Regions from separate parts of the Alkalihalophilus lindianensis genome, predicted to be linked through region 2. Evidence: riboswitches for the same ligand, from Rfam matches in the RefSeq annotation. Region 2 holds a riboswitch; the other holds the start of a gene.
What was found. A riboswitch is a leader RNA that binds a small molecule or an ion and turns the genes downstream of it on or off. The one in region 2 is predicted to bind cobalamin.

Region 1: linked by a shared signal. The riboswitch ahead of RYX56_RS03295 (ABC transporter substrate-binding protein) and the one ahead of RYX56_RS15125 (ribonucleoside-diphosphate reductase subunit alpha) in region 2 are both predicted to bind cobalamin.

The regions. Positions count from the first base shown of each region.
Region 1 is NZ_JAWJBA010000001.1:585,647-593,499, reverse strand. It holds gene cbiB (adenosylcobinamide-phosphate synthase CbiB) at 1-847, opposite strand, end outside; gene RYX56_RS03305 (adenosylcobinamide amidohydrolase) at 844-2,313, opposite strand; gene RYX56_RS03300 (FecCD family ABC transporter permease) at 2,328-3,386, opposite strand; gene RYX56_RS03295 (ABC transporter substrate-binding protein) at 3,349-4,353, opposite strand; cobalamin riboswitch at 4,549-4,731, opposite strand; gene RYX56_RS03290 (hypothetical protein) at 4,939-5,139, shown strand; gene RYX56_RS03285 (spore coat protein) at 5,154-5,456, shown strand; gene RYX56_RS03280 (MATE family efflux transporter) at 5,612-7,003, opposite strand; gene RYX56_RS03275 (MarR family winged helix-turn-helix transcriptional regulator) at 7,006-7,473, opposite strand; gene RYX56_RS03270 (ATP-binding protein) at 7,649-7,853, opposite strand, start outside.
Region 2 is NZ_JAWJBA010000005.1:31,394-39,246, reverse strand. It holds gene pcrB (heptaprenylglyceryl phosphate synthase) at 1-391, opposite strand, end outside; gene RYX56_RS15140 (bile acid:sodium symporter family protein) at 597-1,559, opposite strand; gene RYX56_RS15135 (hypothetical protein) at 1,633-2,247, opposite strand; gene RYX56_RS15130 (ribonucleotide-diphosphate reductase subunit beta) at 2,228-3,262, opposite strand; gene RYX56_RS15125 (ribonucleoside-diphosphate reductase subunit alpha) at 3,281-5,452, opposite strand; cobalamin riboswitch at 5,639-5,834, opposite strand; gene RYX56_RS15120 (YbjQ family protein) at 5,966-6,283, opposite strand; gene RYX56_RS15115 (hypothetical protein) at 6,264-6,458, opposite strand; gene RYX56_RS15110 (alpha/beta hydrolase family protein) at 6,463-7,404, opposite strand; gene RYX56_RS15105 (helix-turn-helix domain-containing protein) at 7,401-7,853, opposite strand, start outside.

The DNA.
Region 1 (7,853 bases), on a different contig from region 2:
GAGGATCACCCATTTTTGCTCGGTTTGAAACTTCGCCAAAGTACATATTTCTACCTCCAAGTTGAATCGCAAGGATGGCAGCCATCGCGGCCTCCCCCCACCCACTATTTGGACTAGGGTGTTTCTTTGCATCACGGAAGAGCACGTTCAAACATTGACGCCTCGTACGTTTTAGATGCGGTTGGTTACAGGCAATCATCACGATCCCACTTAGTCTACTAGGGATAAAGTTCAAAGCATCGTCCAACTTTGCTGCAGCATACCCAAACTCTTTGTATCGATCGTTGAGGTATCCCACCATTGAATCTCCAGTATTAACTGCTCGATAGATCATTGCTAATGGAGCGCCTCCTATTAGCGCATAAAATAACGGGGCCGTAATTCCATCGCTCGTATTTTCAGCAACGGTTTCAATTGTAGCGCGGCTGATTTCTTCTTCATCTAATTCAGTCGTATCACGTCCAACAATATACGAAAGATGCCTTCTTGCATCTATTAAACGACCTTCCAAAAGAGGCTCTTCCACATCAATGGCTGCTTTTTTTAACCCCTTTGTTGCAATGGTCGTTGAAATGATCCACGCTTCAATGAAAATACCAAGTGCGACATGGATGGAAAAAGCAATATAGATCAGTATAAAAGCAAAACCCCCACTTAGTGCTAATAAGACCAGCATCATAAGCCACCCTTTTAAATACTTATGAGTACCGTGATTGAGTCTTCTCTCAAAAAATGTAATGACTCTTCCCATACCAACGACGGGATGAGGAAGAGAACGTGGATCACCTAAGATACGGTCGATCACAACTGCAAGCGTGATTGACAGTAAATGATAGAGAACAATCATACGCCTCTCCTTCTTTTATTTCGAACAATCGCTTCTCTTGTTGCATCGTAAACTAACTTTGCTACAACTTTTCCAATCGGTGTAATCGTTCCTGCATATGGAAATTTTGTTCCTTCCTGTGTTGCAGCTATCATGACACTATCTGTTGAGGTCCCTGTTGCAATTGTTTGAGTCGAAGCATCCATGATTTCTTCATCATGCATGGCTTTGGCTTTTGCTTCTGTTACGGTCATTAAGGCTTGGACATATGCTGACTCGGGAAGCTTACCTTCAATAAATACCCATGTGTTTATCGTTCCAATTTGCTGAACAAAAGCCGGATGCTCATGGGCTCTTGCGGCATCGACAGCATTAGAAGTCCCTGCTGTAACCATTACTAATAGATTCATATCCTTCTCATTTGATCGAAGTATCGTCCCATCTTCAAGCATTGCAGCAGTCATCATCCCAAGGACATCTGTTGCACTTACATGATGGGCTTCTAGAAAATGTTTAAATTCTTCTCCAACATCGTCACATTGATAGTCTTTATGCACATGCCTGTTGACGAACGTATTATGCCAACTAAAACCTGCACCAAGTACAGCCGATGATAAAGCTTTCCACCTCGTCGGACTTGTGACTTTAATCCATTTCTCATTTCGGTCAATCGTCAGTTGGTCAATAGGTGATAAGTTAGTTTCGTGATTTTGTTCTGGTACAAAGGTGATTAGTGGAGAGGGCACGGAAGGATGCTCTCCACATTCTAATGGCGTCTTATATACATGTGTAAGGTGGTCCGTCTTCATTACATGACGTGGTTCATTTAAAGCAATCGTTTGGCCCTCGTCTAATAATAAGACGCGGTCGCAATACAGACTCGCCATATTCAAGTCATGTAAAACCGCAATGACCGTTAAATTCCGATCACGGGACCATTGCTTGAGCGAGTTCATTAAACTCATTTGGTAGGAAACATCAAGATGATTGGTTGGCTCATCTAATAATAATATTTCTGGTTCCTGTGCTAATGCGCGAGCAAGTAGGACCCTTTGACGCTCTCCTCCACTTAGAGCTTGAAGAGGTTTATCTTTAAACGGTTCTGTTCCGGTTTGAATTAAAGCTTTATGAATAATGTCTTTATCTTCAGCGGTTAATCCTTGCAGCCAGCCTTTTTGATAAGGATATCGCCCAAGAGCTACGACATCCCATACAGCATACGTAAAGGCCGTTTCAGACTGTTGCGGTAGAACTGCCATGATTTGCGCTAATTCTTTTGAATGATAAGAAGCAAGAGAGCGTTGATTTATTTCGATAAAACCCTCTCTCACATCCTGACCTCCACTTATAGCTTTTAGAAGAGTCGTTTTACCACTGCCATTTGGACCTACAATGCCAAATATTTCACCTTTCTCCACTGCAAATGAAACGGATTCAATTACTTTCTTCTCACCATATCCAAGGGTAAGATTATCAATTGTAATCATCTCTTGCCTCCTCTCTAACTAGCTATTTTCCTTTGTCTTAATAAAATAAGAGCAAATACTGGAGCACCAATCATTGCTGTTATCACACCGATTGGTAATTCTGTTGGTGCCAATAAGGTTCTGGCGACTAAGTCGGTTAATGCTAGGAATCCGGCCCCGACAAACATGGATAGTGGAATTAAATGACGATGATCACTTCCCCATATCAGCCTTGTTAAGTGCGGGATCACTAACCCTACAAAGCCAATTGTCCCCGATACAGCAACCGCACCACCAGTTACAACGGTTGCCCCTAATAAAATCATTAGTTTACGTACTTTTAAGTTCACACCCAATTGACGAGCTGTTTCCTCTCCAAAAGCTAGAGCATTCAATTCATGACGATTAAAGAATAGTAGGATAAAGCCTATTACAAAACAAGGGAGGATCATCCATACATACGACCATCCTCTGAGCGCCACACTACCCATCAACCAATTAATAATCTGTCTCAATTCATCTCCTGTTAGAGAGATCATTAAAGAGATAAAAGCTCCTAAAAATGAACTGAATATAATACCTGCTAATATAATGGTCTCTGCAGACATGGACCGTTGAACGACTCTTGCAAAGCCAATAACTAAAAACAAAGTCAAGAATCCTGTTATGATACTAACAAATGGAAGAGTAAACCGGCCAACTAAAGGCAAGCTTAACCCAAAAAACAATACCACAACTGCTCCTACTGCTGCACCTGAAGAGACACCTAATGTGTATGGATCGGCTAATGGATTTTTTAAAAAACCTTGGAATGCTGCGCCTGCTACCGCTAAGCATGCCCCTACCATCATCGCAAGTAAGGTGCGAGGTAGTCTTATTTCCATTACGATGTTGATATGCATCGGGTCTAATTCTACACTTAAGGGAATATGTAAACCTTCTGTTAAGACAATTAAAATAACCGTAGAGAAGGGAAGCTCTACGCTTCCCTTTCCAATACTTATAATTAAAGCGAATGCACAAAAAAGTATAACTGAGGTATAAGCAATAACGTGATTATTCGCCAAATACCTCTGGATAAATGACTGACGCAAGTTCTTCTACTCCTTTTACAAGACGTGGGCCAGATCTCGTTACTTCATCTGATTGAACATCATAAATACGATCATTTACTACTGCTGTAACATCTTGCCAAGCTGCTCGATCCTTAATTTTCTCATCAGCATTTTCGACATAATAACCGTATGTTGTGATGATTACCTCAGGATCTAATGACACAACTTCCTCTTCTGTAAATTGTGGCCAGCCCTCTTCTGAGTTAGCTATGTTATTAGCATTGATCATTGAAAGCATTTCATCGATAAAGGTATTGCTTCCTGCTGTGTACAATTCATCAGAAACTTCTACCCATACGCTGACTTTTTCTTCTTCATTAATCTCAGAAGCCTTTTCTTCCACACCAGCAAAGCGTTCCTTCATTTCTTCTACTGTGTGTTCTGCTTGCTCGTCGGCACCAGATGCTTCTCCGATAAGAGTAATTGCCTCGTACACAGCATCAATGGAAGTCGCATCATTAATAACTACAACCGGAATACCAGCGGAACGAATTTGTTCTAATCCTTCTTCAGAACTATGGGCACTTGACTCATGTGATAAAACAAGGTCAGGCTGCAAAGATAACACTCGTTCTACATCAAATGTCATATCCCCAACACTCTCAACCTCAAGAACTTCCTCAGGGTAGTTATCCCAATCTGTTCTTCCTACTACATTGTCACCTTGATCAAGTGAATAAAGAGTTTCTGTAATGCTTGGAATCAATGAAATCATTCTCTCTGGCTTTTCATCAATTGTCACTTCATCCCCTAAAGCATCGGTTACGGTACGTGGAAAATCATCGGTTGCTGTACCATCGGCGCTGTCTTCATTTTCTTCCTCCGTTGTTGCTTCACCCTGTTCAATATTTGGTTCTACTTCCTCCGTACTTTCACTTTCTCCACATGCTGTGATGATTAATGCCATCATCATAGCTGCTAGTAACACATTCCACTTCTTAAACATACGACACTCTCCCAAATATATAATAGTACTTATTTTCTCTTTAGCTACTGTGTGGAACAAAAAAGTTCAGGAATCGATCAATACAAAAAAGCACTCCAAAACGAGGAGTGCTTACATAATAAAAGTAGTACTAAACTTACTCTAATATAATAATTACCTGAGTATGTTAGACCGCTTCCCCTTTTCCTCGAAGGTTTCACAACAAACGCCTAGGCAGGTCTCCTGACTCATGCTTTGCAATTGTTTCTCCTTCCCATCAAAGTGACAGTGGCGTAGTGAAACAATCTAGCATTTACAGTGGCGGGACCGTGTTGGAATTACACCAACTTCCCTATTATCACTCCCGATTATTGAGTGACCTAGATGTGCGCTATATGAGATTGTTAATAAGTATCTTTATTATACATGAATCCATACTATTCGACAGTATTTTTCGAGAATTTTTAGGGAATTGAAAAACCTTATAGACCTTATTACAACTTATTTTTATACCAGTTATATCTCGTTTTTTATCATCATGTTTTAATTTTTTAGAGTGTGGTATTCAATATAATACATTCTCAAAAAATACAGGAGGTACTGACCGTGAAAAATACAAACTATGCAACTCATGAGATCTTGGAAGTTCACGAGATCCTCACCATTAAATCTGCAAGCTCAGCTAAATCTTCTATGATGCAAGGGCTCGCCTCGGATAACAAGTTAAAAGAATTACTTGATAAGGATGCTAAAACATCTCAAAAAGCAATCGAAGAATTAAGCACTATTTTAAAGGAAGTAAAATAAGGGAGGCGTTAACTATGGCTAGTATTTTAGATAAAATTAATAATAAAGAATTAATAAACGATGAAGTAATTGCTACAGACCTCTTAGTAACTTCAAAAGCAGCTGTTAGAAGTTATGCTGTAGCAATTACTGAGACAGCTAGTCCAAAAGTTCATAAAATCTTAAAAAAGCAGTTAGATGAAGCTATTGATCTTCATCATCAAGTAGCCACATACATGATTGAAAATGAAATGTATCATGCTTATGACATTGAGGAGCAAGTAGACCATGATATGGAAAAAGCAGAATTAGCATTAAAGATGCCTACTAAAAAATAATTGAGTCTATAAAAAAGAGGCTGAGACAAAAGTACTTTAACTTATGGAAAAATCGAACATTACTGATGCGGTATATTTCATCCGCTCATTTAGCGCTTCGTTCGTATCCTGAGTTAAACCTCTTAGATATGTCCCAGCCTCTTTTTCTTTTTCTATTAATTTGTTAAAGTAGCTGCTTCTATCTGATTAAGTTCTTCTTCCCCCTTCACCAAAATGGTATCTCGATCTTTATATAACAGGACAGTTGCTAAGACAAAAGACAGTCCATCTGCAATCGGAAAGGCCATCCACACCCCACTTACTCCAAAGAAATGAGGCAGGATCAACACAAGAGGGATGAGGAATAAAATTTGTCTTGATAGTGACAAAATCAATGCTGGCTTCGGTTTCCCCAGTGCTTGATACAATCCTCCAGCTACCACTTGCACCCCTACTACAAAGAAACCTAAAAACATAATCCGCATCGCATCAACACCAGCATCAATGACAATTAGGTCTGAGGTGAAGACGCGCATGAAAATCCATGGGAAGATCATCATCAATATGAAAATACCAACCGATGAAATAATGACGACTTTTAGTGTTAACCATATTGTTTCTCGCATCCGTCCATATTGCTTCGCTCCGTAGTTGTACCCTACAATCGGCATCATGCCTTGCATCACGCCAATTATCGGCATGACGGTAAACATCAGAATTCGTTGTATAATTCCAAACACACCAACATATAAGTCGCTTCCGTATTGAATCAGCATCGTATTGATAGCAATCATCATAATACTCCCTGATGCTTGTTGTACAAATGCAGGTAGGCCGACTGATACCACTTCTTTTACAATACTCCATTTAATCATTAGATCACTCCACTTGAGTGTGAGTGAGCTTTTTCCTGTTAGATAATATCTTAAAATGACCACCGTGACTGCAGCTTGTGATATGACGGTAGCTACGGCCGCGCCTTGGACGCCCATATTTAATCCAAAGATAAAAATTGGATCTAAAATGATATTAATGACGGCTGGAATAATCATCGTCATCATCGCAAATTTAGCGTTTCCTTCTGATCTAACAATATTATTTGTCGCAAACGCAAAAGAAAAGAAAAATGTTCCTAGCATAATTGGAAACATGTACTCCACTGCATAAGGAAGAATTTCAGGACTTGCTCCAAATAAAATCAACATCTCTTCTAAAAAGGTAAAGGATGCTATCACACCAATAATACTGATTAAGAGGATGATTGAAATAATCGTTCCAAACACTTGGTTGGCTTCATTATCTCGCTTTTCTCCTAAACGCCTTGAAATAACCGAAGCTCCTCCGATCCCCATTGCTGCTGACACGGCCATAATAATCATCATGACAGGAAAAGCAATCGTAACACCCGCAACTGCATCGATTCCTACTCCATAAGAAATAAAGATCGTATCGACTACATTATATAAAGCCATCACAAACATCCCAATCATGGCCGGGACTGACAAATCTCGTAAAAGCTTTGGAATGGATTCCGTACCTAGCTTCTCACTTTGTTTCTTATGTTCCATTATTATTCTTCCTCTCGTCTATCCTCTTTCTTCAGTGACTCGCATTGAATATTTCCTTCTACTTTTTTTAACCACGATAAAAGCAAGGCTTTTTCTTCATCTGAAAAGCCAATCATTAAGTTTGATTCAAAATGATTCATTTCCTCCCAAAGCTCTCCTTCGATCGCTTCTCCCTTGCTCGTTAGATGAATATACTTTGCACGCTTATCGACATCACTATTTACTTTTTTAATAAAATCTTTTTTCAATAGCGAATCAATGACGCCATTCATTGTCGAGCCTTTAACAAATAACCTTTTTTGAAGTTCAACTTGAGTTTGAGCTCCATAATAGGCTAGTAAATAGAGTACTCTTGCTTGAGCTACAGTTAACTCAAACTCTGCTAACTTTTGGTTATATTGATTATGAATTTGATGAGCTACCAGACCAATATGATAGCCAATTCTATTATCCAGTTGCCTCAACGACATTAGTTAGCCTCCTAATCAAAAATTCCTTTATTATTGTATCAACTCAAAATAATTTAATCAATTTAAATGATTTACCACAAGAATACTATTAGGATACTAATCATTTATCGACTAAAAAGATGGCAGCAACCAATTGGTTACTGCCATCTAATAAATGTTTCAGATGAAACAAGATTTATCGGGATATTTCGTCTTCGTCGGTTAACAAGGAAGGAAGAAAGAAGGAAAATGTCGTACCTTCATCCATTTTGCTATGAACTGAAATTTGTCCTTTATGGGCATCGACAATATTTTTTGCAATTGCAAGCCCTAAGCCTGTACCCCCACGACCACGAGTCCGTGCTTTATCAGCCTTATAGAAACGTTCAAATACATATGGC
Region 2 (7,853 bases):
TTACAACCGCTGCTTTAGCTTCAGGATTTAGGATGCAATAGCCTTCCACCACAATTTCATCCCAGTTCATAATGGCGCCATACTCCTTAATAGCCTGATGATGCAAGCCAGAGATCCAATCGATCTTTTGACTATTCAAAACCGAAGGAATGAAATAATAATCAAATCCTGGTGTAATTGATTCAAGATTGGAGACTTCTAATGCCACTGAAACCGAAAACCGCCTTACACGAGCAAGCAACTGTAACGTATTATCTAGTGTCACTCCGTCAGTCCCACCAATAATTAAGCCATCTGTCCCTGACTCACAAATGGCTTCTAAATCTTCGTCTGATAACTCTTTATTTGGGTCTAATTTAAACACATGCTTCCATTCTGTAAATTCAAGCATGAATCTTCAACTCCTATGTCATTCCCTTCAACAAATTAAAAAGGGATTAGCTATATTAAATCACATGATTCTGAACGTCATTATATCAAAGAACAGGTTGCTTGTCGCCCAACAGAAGGAATGGGAGATCTACATCATTTATCTCACATTCAACAAAAAAGCTTCTCCCTATTAGTATTTACTAGTAGGAAGAAGCTTTCGTTCATTAACTAATTTTCTTTTCAGCTTGTAAAGGTTCAAGATCTTTATTTTTTCTAGACCAAATGGATACTAGGGCAGGTCCTGATACATTATGCCAAACAGAGAAAATGGCGCTTGGAAGTGCAGCTAATGGAGAAAAATGAGCTGCAGCTAGTGATGCTCCTAATCCCGAGTTCTGCATTCCTACTTCAATTGAAATGGCTCTTCTCTTCGCTTCATCGAGCCCACAAGCCCTCGCTGCTACGTACCCCAAGAGTAACCCAAATCCATTATGTAGCATGACAGCTAGAAATACGAGCAATCCAGTTTGAGCGATATTTGCTTGGTTTACACCGACTACAGCTAATACAATCGCTAAGATCGCCACAATCGAGATAATTGGCAATGTCTTTACTCCGCTTTCCACAGCACGTGGGAAGAATTTTCTAACTAGTAAACCAAGTATAATTGGAATAATGATAACTTGAATAATCGATTGGAACATCGACCCTGCATTAACAGGTAACCATTGACCAGCCAATAATAGAAGAATAGCTGGTGTTAATAAGGGTGCTAAAAGTGTAGAAATCGAGGTCATTGCCACCGAAACGGGCAAGTCCCCTTTCGCTAAATAAACCATTACATTTGACGCAGTACCTCCAGGGCAAGCTCCAACAAGGATTAAACCTACTGCAAGTTCAGGTGGAAGTTGCAGTAATATAGCTATTGCATAGGCAACAAGCGGCATGATTAAAAATTGCGCCACAACTCCAATCACGACTGGAATTGGCTTTTTCGCTATCACACTAAAGTCGACCGCCCTCATCGTCAGACCCATTCCAAACATAATCACACCAAGTAGCAGCGTGATATGAGGGGCAATCCACGTAAATAACTGTGGTACAGAGAACGCAACAAAACTACATAAAATGATAATAAGAGCAAAATACTTACTCATCCACAAACCAACTTTTTCAAGTGTTTGCATCCAACCCCTCCTTTTTAAATATTTCAATAATTCTAACTTCAATAGGGTTAGATTGCAACCTTAGTTTGATAACTCATCTTAATAAATTTGTAGTCGGACCTCCAGCCAACTCAAAAAAGCGTAGATATTCTTCACTTGTAATCTCACTCCCAAACCTCGCCATCATAAAATTATCTTGATAGGCCATCACGTCTGGTTCGTTGGTTAATACCTCTTCAAAGCCCCCTTTCATTAGGAGCTTTTGAAGAAGTTGCTTGTAGAGGCTACTATCCCCCTCTACTGATGATAAATCCCAATGCCAGCGGTACTCAAGCGAGATTAGGATGTCTTTTTCATAAGATCTCGCGCCAAGTATTTTTGTAAGTAATGCACTGGCTAGTCCTTGATTTCTTAAAGGAATAGCCACTTCAATTACGCCTAGAACTTTAATTTGAGCCATTTGCGACCAGCGCTCATCTGCCTCTGGTGGCAAAATCATTGTATACCCTAGGATTGTTTCCCCATCGAAAGCTAGTGCAAGATCAACATCTAAAGTTCGAAGTGCCCGAAGCATCGCTTGCTGCTGTTCGTTAGGCAATCTAAATTGTTTGAGACTCTTGTGAAAAGCCCCTTCCTGCAACACCTTTTCGACGAGGAAACGATCAGCCGTTATAGTGATTGTTCCCTTCTTAAAGTTCATCAAAGCCATTATCACTTGACACCTTGGCGTATTGACGAGATTTTTGTTCAAAGAAATCACTTTTAGCTGCATTTACATCCTCGTATGCTTTAATCCACTTCAAATTGTTCGTACGGTGCTGCGGAAAGATATGGTCATAGCCAAGCTGTTTTGCCCTTTTATTTGCAATGAACTTTAAATATGCTTCCATATCTGCAGGAGTCACCCCTTCAACCTGATCGCCAATAATGTATTTGAACCACTTTAACTCAAGCTCTGTTGCCTCTATCAAAGCCTCCTTAACAAAACACTCCATCTCTTCTGTTTTCAATTCAGGGTGTTCATGTTGTAGCTCCTTAAATAAGTTCGTAAACAAATAGACATGAAGCTGCTCATCACGGTTAATGTAGTTAATCATTGTAGAAGTAGAGACCATCTTTTGATGACGAGCTAAATTATAGAAGAAGGCAAAGCCAGAGTAGAAATTTACTCCTTCTAAAATGACATCATAGACGATAGATTTGGCTAACGTTTCAGGAGTGGGATTGTGAATAAATTCTTCGTAGCCATTTACGATAAATTCGTTTCGTTCCCTCAAGATCGGATCAGATTTCCAGTAATCAAAAATTTCATCTTGAGTTGATTTTGGAACAAGACTGGAGAGCACATACGAATAGCTCTGATTATGAACAACCTCTTGAAAAGACAACACACTCATTAAGGCAACAAGAGACGAGTCCGTTAAGTAATCAGCAACTTTTATTGAATAATCAGTTTGTACGCTATCTAAGAAAGCTAATAGACCAATAATTTTCTTGAATGATTCTTGTTCAGGCTCGGTCAGGTTTTTAAATTGCTTTGCATCATGAGTCATATTGATTTCAAATGGCGTCCAAAAATTTGCTAGCATATTTTTATAAAGGGGATATGCCCAACTAAAACGGACATCATCCCAATTTAGGACATTTGAGCTTTTTCCATTTACGATCGCCGTTGATGCATTAGGAGCTGTGGGATCATAGAGCTTTCTCTTTTCTAGATTCATTGATTCTCCTCCTCATAATTAGCTTGAACAACTTTCACATTCATCAACTGAGACTGATGTCGAACGTACATAGTAGGTTGTCTTCAACCCTTCTTTCCAAGCAAGCAAGTGAAGAGTAAGCAACTCTTTTGCTTTCACTGTACTTGGTACGTAGAGATTAAACGAGATGCCTTGATCAACGTGGCGTTGTCTCGCACCATTCTGTCTTATGCTCCACTTCTGGTCTAAGGCATGTGCAGGCTTGTAATACCATGTCGTTGTAGGATCAAGATCAGGTGCTACAACTGGAATACGATAATTTTTCTTTTCTTCGATGTAGTATTTTGAAAAGATCGGGTCGATGGAAGCTGTTGAGCCCGCGATCAGTGAAGTAGTCGCATTTGGTGCTACCGCCATCACATAACCATTTCTCATCCCATACCTAGATACTTTTGAGCGAACCTCTTTCCAATCCTCATTTTCATACCCACGCATTCTAAAATACTCTCCACTTTGCCAATCTGAGCCATCGTAATGAGGATACGCGCCTTTTTCTTGTGCTAACTGTGCACTCGCTTTTATGGCTGCTCTATTAATTCGCTCATACACACGATCTACTTCCTCAATAGCCTCATCACTTTCCCAGATAATGCCCTTTTTTGCTAGATGATGATGCCATCCATACGTACCTAATCCAATTGCTCGATACTTTTTATTTGTCTGCTCTGCTTGTTTAACTCCTATTTGGTTTAAATCAATCACATTATCTAGCATACGTACTTGAATTGTGACCACTCGCTCTACGACCTCATCCGCTAACACTGTCCCAAGTGAAAGTGAGCTTAAATTACATACGACATAGTCACCAGGCTTCTTTTTAATCGAAATCATATCTTCTTCTAGCTCTTCTTCAATGACCGTAGTTGCACTCATATTTTGCATGATCTCTGTGCATAGATTAGACCCGTAAATCATCCCTTTATGGCGATTAGGATTTAATCGGTTTGCCGTATCACGATAGAACATAAACGGGCTCCCTGTTTCTAATTGAGAAAGCATGATACGTTTCATAATCTCTATAGCAGGAACCTCTATCCGCGAGAGCTCAGAATTCGCTAAGCATTCAGCATACTTTTGTCGAAACTCCCCTTCGCCTCTTGCTTCATCATAGAAATCTTCCAAAGAATATCCCATCTTAATTCGAACCTCATGAGGGTCAAACAAAGACCAATTCTCTCGCTTCTCAACTGCTTCCATAAATACATCAGGAATCGTAACAGCTGTAAATAAGTCATGTGTTCGTTGACGTTCATCACCGTTATTTAACTTGGCATCTAAAAAAGCAAATATGTCCTTGTGCCAAACATCTAAGTACACAGCAATTGCCCCTTGACGTTGCCCTAACTGATCGACACTCACCGCAACATTGTTAAGCTGCTTCATCCAAGGAATGACTCCAGACGAGACATTCTTAAATCCTCTAATCGACGAGCCTTTTGCCCGGATCTTACCGAGATATATTCCAAGTCCACCACCATTTTTACTTACGGTTGCGGCATCTGTACAACTATCAAAAATAGAGCGAAGGTCATCATCGACTGTATCAATAAAACAACTCGAGAGCTGACCACCTACTTTACCAGCATTACAAAGTGTCGGTGTGGCAACTGTCATATATAAGTTAGACAACGCCCAATAGGCTTCTTTTACTAAATCAAGCCGCTTATCTTGCGGTTCTTCTACCATCAACATCATCGCAATGACCAACATACGCTCCTGTGGCAATTCGATAATTTGATCTTCAAAGTTCTTAGCTAAATAACGATCGGCTAATGTTTTAATCCCAATATATGTGAATTTTTCATCACGAGTTGGTTCTATCACAAGAGCTAGTAGATTTAGTTCCTCACTAGTATAGGAGTCCAGACGTTTGTCATAGATACCATTTTCTATTTGCTGTTTGAAATAGGCAGGGAAGCTTAATGGAAGAGAATCAACTTCCTCTCCTCGCCCTTTGGCAATATGCTCTTTCAAATCATTGATATAGCAAAATGACGCTACAAACGTCCAATCCGGTTGATCAACGGAGAGTTCATTTAATGCTGATAATGCGCGTTGCTGCCATGTTAATGTAGATGTTTCCTCTAACCACTCCTCTGTTACTAGATTCGGAAAACGTTGCTGTAATTGTGTATCTTGCTTGTTCATCATCTTTAATTCTTTCATTTCTCTCACTCCTCATCTCGATAACAAATAAAAAAACGCCCTACCCCTCAATTTGAGAGATAGGACGTAAAACGGCTTCGTTGGTCGTTGCAAACTAAACGAGCAGTAGACAGTCACTTAAAATAGCGCTTGTCTAGTCGCTGCCGTCTCACTTCTCATCCCCCGAAGATAGCTGACTAAGAAATGGTGGCAGGTCTCCTGACTTGTGCTTCACCTTACTTTGAGCCTTCCCGTATAAGCACCTATTAAGCACTCTTATACAGTGGTTGCCTCATTTCATCCACACTTACAGTTGCGGGGACAGTTCTGGATTCTCACCAGATTCCCTATTAAGCTGCTAAGCAGCACCAACATTTCGTAATACAATATATAGTTGAATAAAACTTCCAATGCTACGATATATTGAAATCGTACCGGAAATATAGCTGAGATGCAAGACTTTTCTTTCAATCAAATTTTTAAAAGCCCTGTTGCATATTAGCATCAAGGCTTTCATTCTTATTCCTTAATTTTAACGGCCGTACCATAAGCAATGATCTCTGCTGCAGACCCCATAACCGTCGATGATTGGAGACGCATTCCGACAATTGCATTTGCTCCTTTTTTCGTCGCCTCCTCTACCATGCGATGGATCGCAAGCTTTCTGGCTTCATCCATCATCTCGTTGTACCCTTTAATTTCACCACCGACAATTCCTTTAAGCCCCGCTGTAATATCACGGCCTATATGCTTCGTCTGAATCGTTCCCCCTTTTACGTAGCCAATCACTTCGATAATCTCAGATCCCGCAATTGAATCAGTAGTCACTATTTTCATAATCAATTTCCTCCTCTTTCTCCTTTTTTCGTTCCAGCATAAAAACGATTAACACTGCTAGAAAACTAGCTACATTTCCTCCAACCGCTAGTAGAGCCCATGTGATATTAATAAAAACAAAAAGAATGGTCAGCAGTTGAAAAAGGACAGCTAGACTGATAAGAACGAATTTCAAGCGCCTATACATAGTTCTTTAACCAATCTCTCATCGTCTTTGTTAGCTCTTTTGAGAGGGGCTTTGTTCCAGTCTTTTTATATGCCTTTTTAAGTTGAAGAATGGAATAATCCTCCTCTTGATCTCTAAGCATATGATTCATCCCTTGGATAATCTTCGCCTCTACCTGTCCCTCTACTAGCTTCTCTACTTCAAACACTCGCTCCGGTATCACTTGGAGATCTTTTGATCCTGTAATGGCAAGGATGGGACACTCGACTTTCTTCAATGACTCTCGCACATTAAATTGATAGTGCTCGCGAAACCATTTTGCATTTACTTTAACCCCTTGAAAACGAGCCGTTACAGCATCTGCCCTCATCATCTTTTCATCAAATTTCGGTCCCTGCTTTTCCACTCTTTCTACTACTTTAAATAGGTTCAGAAGTTTGCCCCTTATCCCCTCGATATCTTGTAAGCCTCTTACCATTTGATGGCGTTGATAGGAAAGGGCCTCAGCCATTGATTCAGATGCACCAGCGAGTAAGATTAACCCTGCTACCTTTTCATCTTCTATAACTGCTGGCGCAAGCATGGCTCCCTCACTGTGACCAACGATGAACACACGCTTTGGATCCACCTGTGGGTGTTTTTTCAAAAAAAGAAGCGCAGCCTTCGCATCCTCAACTAAATCCCACATCCCTGCTTCCATATAGCTTCCGGTCGACTTCCCCACTCCCCTTTTATCATAGCGAAGAGTGAGACATCCATTTCCCACAAAAAAAGTGGAAAGAGAATTATACAAATTAAAAACTTGCTTTCCTTTGCCATTCCCATTTCGATCAGCTGAACCTGATCCTGATAAGATCAGAACAGCCGGATAATGCGGTTGCCCTTTACTAGGTATGTCGATTGTTCCACTGATCGTGATCTCACCTTGTTCAATTGAAACTTCTTTTGAACTCATGACTCCGCCTCCGGTATCAAAATGGTTGCCAATGTTCTGGCACGTCTATTTTCATTCGGCTTCTTATCAACTGCTTCTTGAATCAACTGACCTACCTTTTCTCCAAACTCTAAAAGTTCCTCATCGCTTAAATGAAGCGTTGCTTGCCAAAAACCTAGCCCATCTTCTTTATATGATCGGGGTTCCGCACTCATGACATAACGTTCAAACTCTTTCAGTAAGTTCGCTTGGTACGTCATAAAATACTTTAAATACTCTTCAGGTGCAGTCTCTTTTATTTCTTCATCAGAGATAGTCAAATTATCGGTCACTACCGCATAGACCTTCTCGACCGTACCTCTAACTTTGTTCGTTTCCACTACATGAATAAGTCCAGCATCTAAAAGAAGCTTCAGGTGACGATACATCGTTGCTTGCGGCACATCCTCAAGATGATCGATCAGGTGTTG